DNA from 2 places in the Oceanobacter sp. 5_MG-2023 genome. Region 2 is predicted to be linked to the other one. Evidence: predicted binding sites of a transcription regulator. Region 2 holds the regulator's gene; the other holds the start of a gene.

Region 1 (3,899 bases), on a different contig from region 2:
CGGTGCCCTGAAAAATGCCGATGCATTCAAACGCCAGGCGGCTTTAAAAACCTGGGTCTTTGCCATTCTCAAGAACAAAATCACCGATATCTTGCGGCAGAAGTATCGTTCGCAGGAACATATGCTGCCAGATGATGACGATGGCTGTAAGAATGGTGAGGAGTTGGACGACCAATTGTTTGACCATCGGGGGCACTGGCAAGCTGACGAACGCCCACAGCATTGGGGTGCCCCGCAGCGACTGGTTTATGAGCGGCAGTTCTGGCAAGTTTTTGATGCTTGCCTGAATCATTTGCCCGCACAGCAGGCTCGTGTCTTTATGATGCGGGAATTTCTCGAACTGAGCAGCAACGAAATCTGTTCTGCCCAGTCGGTCAGTGTCAGCAATTTGCACGTCTTGCTGTATCGGGCGCGGCTGCAGTTACGGGAATGCCTGGAAAATAACTGGTTCTCAGGGGCACAGGAGGCATAATCATGATGAATTGTCGTGAAGCAACACGGCTGATGTCGGAAGCACAAGAACGCAAGTTATCGTTGGGAGAAACGGCAGAGCTAAAAATTCATACGATGATCTGCGCTGGCTGTAAAAATTTTGGCCAGCAAATGCAATCATTACGCGGCATGATGCGTTCTTTTGCGCAGGGTGATGACCCGGAAGACAAGCCACCGGGTTGGCAGGGCCACAACAAAGACAACGAATAACGCCGTTCCAGCACTTCTTGTCAGAGGCCAAATGGTGTCGACAGCTTGATAACCCAATGAGGATTGGTACGCGCTGATCCTCTATTTATCAGACAGGAATTTTCATGAGTCTTATCGATATACTCTATCGTCCAGCCGACCGGGTCTTGCGATCGGCGCAACCACTGGATGGCCTTGCCCCTCTGTTGATGCGCCTCTATCTCGCTCCGGTCCTGATGCAGTCCGGCTGGGACAAAATGATGACATTTGATAAGACAGTCAGCTGGTTTGGCAATACAGGCTGGGGGCTGGGCCTGCCCATGCCGGAAGTGCTGGTCGCACTGGTATCGGGCTTTGAATTTTTTGGAGCCTGGCTATTGATTGTCGGCCTGGCCGTTCGCTGGATATCGATTCCGCTGATGTTAATCATGATAATGGCAGCGCTGTCAGTACATTGGCAGCACGGTTGGCTGGCCATTGCCGATGCTTCCAGCTGGTTGGCCAATGAGCGGATTATGGCATCGGCAGAACGGCTGGAAGCCGCTCGTACGATTCTGCAGGAACACGGACATTACGACTGGCTGACAGGTCGCGGTGCCTTTGCCATATTGAATAATGGCATCGAATTCGCTGCGACCTATTTTATCATGCTACTGAGCCTGTTTTTTACCGGTGGTGGCCGCTATCTGAGTATGGATTACTGGATTGCACGCCGTCATAACCTGTTGCGCTAACGACCGACCGAATAACCCTGGTTGTTATGATGACAGCGGTTATGGACAGAGGTATGGGCAAACACCGGATACCCCCATACACGGCCACGATAACAAACAACAAGGATCAGATCCGGTACGTCGCCCCGGTCATAACCCTGGACACGGCGCTCATGGCCATCTTGATAGGTAAGGGGAATTTGTGACCACCGGCTTCCAGAGCCGTGGTTGCGTGTCTGGCTTCGTCTTCCAGCATCTGTAACAACACCGCCTTGCTGCGTTCATCCTGCACTGGCAAGGCGCTGAGGTGAGACGTCAGGTGTTTGCATACCTGCTGCTCTGTTGCGGCAACAAATCCCAGACTGACCTTGTCACCGATCTTTCCTGCTGCGGCACCAATACCGAGGGACAAACCATAAAACAGTGGGTTGAGCAGGCTGGTATGGCCGTCCAGTTCCTTGATTCGGGCTTCACACCAGGCCAGGTGATCGATTTCTTCTGCCGCGGCTGTTTCCATTGCCTCACGCACATCAGCCAGCTTGGCAGTTAATGCCTGCCCCTGATACAAGGCCTGGGCGCAAACTTCACCGGTGTGATTAATACGCATCAAGGCGGCGGCATGCTGTCGTTCGGCGTCGGTCATCTCATGCTGCTCACGCTGCTGGGCCGGCGATGGACGTGACGCGGCCGCGGCTCCCGGTACCAGAGTACGCAGGGCCTGGTCGGCACTGGCAAGCAAACGGTCAGGCAAGGAATATTGGCGAGTGGTTGGCTGGCTCATAAAAAGTCTCTCCGCAATGCGGGTATGGCAGGCCATCCCCGGAAAACTGAATCTGCTGACAGTTTACGTTTTTCTGCGTTCTGATGCATGATTCGTATCATCGATATTCCTCCCCTTACTGACAGCCTGACAGAGAGAATCAAAGTATGCAGGATGTACACGACCTGGCCCTGATGCTGGAGCGCCATACGCCCATTCTGGTGATAGAAACCCACGAAGAACCACGGGCGCTGGATTTACTGACGCGGTTGGCGATCAAACGGGGTATGGCACTGCAACAGTGGACCCTGACCGATGGCTTGCGGCGACTGGGGTTTGGTGAAGACCCGGGACTGGAGCAGAGTGAAGTACCGGACCGGGCGCTGATGCATATCAAGCAGCAGCAGCAGGGGGGGATTTTTGTTTTTTGTGATTTGCACCCGTTTCTCTCTGAACCGGCAACGGTCCGCTTGCTGAAAGATATTGCCTTGCAGCATGCCAATGGTGGCAAGACACTGGTCTTGCTCAGTCATCGCCTCACCGTACCGGATGAGTTGATGCGACTGAGCGCACGCTTCCAGCTGCAATTGCCGAATGAGCAGCAACTGATGACCCTGGTGCAGGAAGAAGCGCGTCGTTATACCGCTCAAAGCGGGATGCGGGTCAAAACCGATGAAGCGACGCTGAAGCGGTTGGTTGCCAACCTCCGGGGCTTGACCTATTCCGATGCGCGGCGCTTGATTCGCGGGGCAATTGTGGATGACGGTGCGATTACGGCAGACGATGTGCCCGAAGTCAGCCGGGCCAAACTCCAGTTAATGGATATGGATGGCGTGATGGGGTTTGAGTACGACACCGCCCGCTTTGGCGATGTGGCCGGACTGGATACCATGAAACAATGGCTGCAACGACGGCAGCAGGCGTTCTTGCAAGCTGATGCCAATATGCGGCCCAAGGGAATGCTGCTGTTCGGGGTACAGGGCAGTGGTAAAAGTCTGGCGGCAAAAGCCGTGGCGGGGAGCTGGGGAGTGCCCTTGTTACGGCTTGATATGGGTGCCTTGTACAACAAGTTTTTTGGTGAAACCGAACGTAATTTGCGAGAGGCCCTGCAGCTGGCGGAGCTGATGTCACCATGTGTGGTCTGGATTGATGAAATCGAAAAAGCATTGGCGGGTGAAGGTGGCCAGGACAACGGCGTCAGCCAGCGTTTGCTGGGCACCTTGCTGACCTGGATGGCGGAGCGGCAACAACCGGTGTTTGTGGTCGCAACCGCCAACAATATTCATGCCTTGCCACCGGAGTTGATGCGTAAAGGCCGTCTGGATGAAATCTTTTTTGTCGACTTGCCCGATGCCGGTGTGCGAGAGGCAATTTTCCGCATTCATCTGGGCAAGCGGGGCCATGATGCCGATGCCGTTGATCTGGGATTGCTGGCAGCAGCAACAGAAGGTTTTTCTGGGGCTGAAATTGAGCAGGTGGTGGTGGCAGCCTGGTATGCCAGTTCGGAATCCGGAGTGGCCGACGGTGCCAGCTCCCGACATCAACCGCTGACCACTGCGCAATTGATCGATGCCGCCAATGCTACCCAGCCACTGTCGGTGACGATGGCGGAGCAATTACAGCATTTGCGCCGGTGGGCAACCGGGCGCTCTGTGCTGGCACATTAAGATTAAGTCTATCCAGTAAGTCTGTTCAGTCTTGTTGCGGGTGGTATTTCAGCTCCAGTAACGCCCGTTTCAAGCGTT
Region 2 (3,899 bases):
AGCACCCATCCCACAGCAACCGACACAACACCAGCACCCCATACCACGGCAACCGATAAAAACCCATTGTGATTGAACCACTCTCCCTGTTAACCGCCCTGTTGCTGGGCCTGTTTGGCTCCAGTCACTGCCTGGTAATGTGTGGCGGCATTGCCGCCGCCATTGGCACCCGCTCACAACAACAACCGCTACTGACAGCACTGGCTTTTAACAGCGGTCGTATCACCAGTTACGCCTTTGCCGGCCTGCTCGTCTCGCTGCTTGGCTTATGGCTACAACAACTGAATGATGTACTGATGCTGGCATTACGTACACTGGCCGCCATACTGCTGGTGCTGATGGGGCTCTACGTTGCCCGCTGGGCAAGCTGGCTCACCCGTATCGAACAAGTTGGCCAATATCTATGGCAAAGGCTGCAGCCTGCTACCCGCCCCTTGATGACACAATATTCGATCAGCAGTCGCTTTCGCCTTGGACTGCTATGGGGCTGGCTCCCTTGCGGACTGGTATACAGCACTTTGAGCTGGGTCGCCGCCAATGGTGATCCCCTCAAAGGGGCACTGACCATGTTCTGCTTTGGCCTTGGCACACTGCCTGCCCTGTTCGCCAGTGGCCTCGCCGCCACCAGCCTGAGCCGATTACTCAGTCACAGCCTTAGCCGTATCATTGCCGGACTGTTACTGATTGGTTACGGCGTTTGGACTGCAGCAGCCATCTGGTTATAGTAGCCAGGGTCGTTATTGATCAGCGACTGATCATCCGTTGACAATACCTTGACTCAATACCTTGACCAATGTCTTGACAGCCACTCGTCGAGCTAAGACCATACGAAAATTAATGGAACACGGTTCTTCCCTACATAACGGAAAACCCGACACGGTGAGCTCAATGAAAACAAACCAAGCTGCACAGCCTGCGCACCCTCCCTTGCGCGGTAATCAACCCCACTGCCAGACTTGCTCCCTGAACGCACTGTGTCTGCCACTCTCGCTCAGTGACACAGATATGGAGCGACTGGACGATATCATTCGCCGTGGCCGACCCATTCAAAAAGGCCAGCTGTTATTCCAGCAAGGGGATGAATTCCAGTCCGTGTTTGCGGTACGTACCGGTGCCCTGAAAACCTACACCCTGGCCAGTAATGGCGAAGAACAGATCACTGGCTTTCATCTCGCCAGCGAACTGATTGGTCTGGCCGGTTACGATGCCGGTGATTACCCTCTCACCGCCAAAGCGCTGGAAACCACCACCGTCTGTGAAATTCCGGTTCATCAGCTGGAAAACCTGACCGACGAACTCCCCGACCTGCGCAAACAGTTGATGCGCACCATGGGCAACGAAATTCGTCACGACCAGAACATGATGTTGCTGTTGAGCAAAAAGAACGCCGAAGAACGTGTAGCCTCGTTTTTGCTGGATATCTCCAACCGTTACGCTCGACGCGGTTTCAGTGCCACCCACTTCCGCCTGCCCATGTCGCGGGTCGACATCAGCAACTACCTTGGCCTCGCGGTAGAAACCATCAGTCGGGTATTCACCCGTTTCCAGAAAAATGCCCTGATCGAAACCCAGAGCAAGGAAATCATCGTTCTGGACATGAACAGCCTGTATGAAATGGCCGGACTGAACCCACAAATTGAATGTGACGAGAAAACGCCAGCGGAATAATCCCGCACAGCGTGCCGTTACCCTTCTCAGCGGTAACGGCAAAAACCCCTTATATCCTTGTTTCTGTGCCCAGTTTCATCCCTGAACCCGCTAACCGGCCACCGCGTTGTTATTGGCTGGCAACAGTTACTGACGCCAGCCAATCTATTCGCTAGAATTCGCCGCCTGATTTTTAGCCAGTGTTCCGCCCCAGAATGCTCAGGAGTTTTCCAGCATGACCGCCGATGTCATTGATCGCAAAGCACGCACCGAATTCAACAAACTTCATAAACGTTTGCGCCGAAACGTTGGCAAGGCGATTGAAGACTATTGCATGATCGAAGAGGGTGACCGGATCATGGTATGCCTGTCGGGCGGCAAAGACTCCTACACCATGCTCGATATCCTGATCAGCCTGAAAAAAAGCGCCCCGGTCAACTTTGAGCTGATTGCCGTCAATATGGACCAGAAACAGCCTGGCTTCCCCGAACACGTGTTACCCGAGTATCTGGGCAAGCTGGATATTCCCTACCATATTGTTGAAAAAGACACGTACAGCGTGGTCATGGATCTGGTGCCGGAAGGAAAAACCACCTGCGGCCTGTGCTCCCGCCTGCGTCGCGGCACCCTCTACGGCTTTGCTGAAAAAATTGGTGCCAATAAAATCGCCCTGGGCCATCATCGCGACGACATCATTGAAACCTTATTCCTGAACATGTTTTACGGCGGCAAACTCAAAGCCATGCCACCCAAGCTGCTCAGCGACGATAAAAAGCACGTTCTGATCCGCCCGCTGGCCTACTGCAAGGAAAAAGACATCCAGGCTTATTCAACCGCCATGGAGTTCCCAATCATCCCTTGTAACCTGTGTGGCTCCCAGGACAACATGCAGCGCCAGAACATCAAGAATATGCTGACCGAATGGGAAAGGATACAACCAGGCCGCAGCGAGAATATCTTTGCTGCCATCTGCAATATCGCCCCCTCCCAGCTCGGCGATCTCAATCTGTTTGATTTTGTCAATTTGCAACAACAACAAGACCAGACGCACCTGGCCACCCGGCTCGATATCGTCACCATCGATTAAAGGCGCGTCCCGGCCCCTGGGCAGCTCCTCACCAGACAGTGCACCCAACCTTCAAGGGAGAACCATGGATACCAATATCATCACCCCTGAGGGGTATGCAGAGCTGGAGCAGGAGCTGGATTATCTCTGGCGAACTGAACGCCCGGAAGTCACCAAAAAAGTGACCTGGGCAGCGAGTCTGGGCGACCGTTCTGAAAATGCCGACTATCAGTACAACAAAAAACGGCTGCGAGAGATTGACCGCCGGGTGCGCTATCTCAGAAAACGGCTGGACGCTGTACGGGTCAGCGAATACCACCCCAGCCAGGAAGGCAAGGCCTATTTTGGTGCCTGGGTTACCCTGATGGACGAAGAGGATAACACCTTGCTTTTCCGTATCGTTGGCCCGGATGAAATCTACGGCAAAAAGCATTATGCCTCTGTTAATGCGCCGGTTGTCAGAGCGTGTCTGGGGAAGTCCGTCGGTGATGATGTGTTCATCAAAACAGAAGAAGCAACCCGGGAATGGGAAATCACCGCCATTCGTTACGATACCCCGTTATAACAAGAGACGAGGTTGGCCGCTGTTCTGATCCAGAAACCGGCTGGAAGCTGGAATCCGTAATTTACACCACAATGGCCTGATGAATCATATGATGGATCATGGCTTTGAGTTTCGCCGGGCGTACCGGCTTGTTCATCAAACGATAGCCCAGCTCCCGCACTTCCTGTTTCAGCACATTAGTGTAATTGGCCGTAATCATCAGCACCGGCGCATCCAGCCCCAGATCGGTACGCATCTGCCGAACCACATCCAGCCCGGTGACGCCATTGTCGAGATGATAATCGGCGAGAATCAAATCAATACCGGCATCCAGCTCTGGTTGTTGCACCAACAGTTCTTCGTAACTACGCGCGGTGATCACCTCAAAACCCCAGCCACTGAGCAACACCGCCATGGCCTGACAGATCGACGCTTCATTATCAATCACCAGCGCCCGGCGTCCCCGAAATTGCTGATTGCCCAACAAGGCCAATCCCGGTGTGGTTGCCTTGCGGGACAGCTGGCGGCGACCATAAGGCACCAATACCGAAAAACAGGAGCCAAAGCCAAGTCGGGACTGCACCTTGATCGGATGCCCCAGAATACCGGACATTTTATCCACGATCGCCAACCCCAAACCCA

What was found. Region 2 encodes FNR, which switches genes on or off when oxygen is low (the NO sensors DNR and NnrR bind a similar motif). Its sites were predicted from a motif close to TTGATNTANATCAA; they were not measured.
Region 1: a site for FNR is predicted at 2,263-2,276, ahead of coq7 (2-polyprenyl-3-methyl-6-methoxy-1,4-benzoquinone monooxygenase). Genes of this name have one in related genera too.

The regions. Positions count from the first base shown of each region.
Region 1 covers NZ_JAUORS010000003.1:53,020-56,918, forward strand. The annotation lists gene Q4551_RS03235 (RNA polymerase factor sigma-70) at 1-472, shown strand, start outside; gene Q4551_RS03240 (zf-HC2 domain-containing protein) at 475-702, shown strand; gene Q4551_RS03245 (DoxX family protein) at 807-1,415, shown strand; gene coq7 (2-polyprenyl-3-methyl-6-methoxy-1,4-benzoquinone monooxygenase) at 1,522-2,175, opposite strand; gene Q4551_RS03255 (AAA family ATPase) at 2,322-3,821, shown strand; gene Q4551_RS03260 (response regulator) at 3,847-3,899, opposite strand, start outside.
Region 2 covers NZ_JAUORS010000020.1:60,391-64,289, forward strand. The annotation lists gene ccoS (cbb3-type cytochrome oxidase assembly protein CcoS) at 1-72, shown strand, start outside; gene Q4551_RS13125 (sulfite exporter TauE/SafE family protein) at 69-725, shown strand; gene fnr (fumarate/nitrate reduction transcriptional regulator Fnr) at 889-1,668, shown strand; gene ttcA (tRNA 2-thiocytidine(32) synthetase TtcA) at 1,883-2,734, shown strand; gene greB (transcription elongation factor GreB) at 2,799-3,278, shown strand; gene Q4551_RS13145 (NahK/ErcS family hybrid sensor histidine kinase/response regulator) at 3,340-3,899, opposite strand, start outside.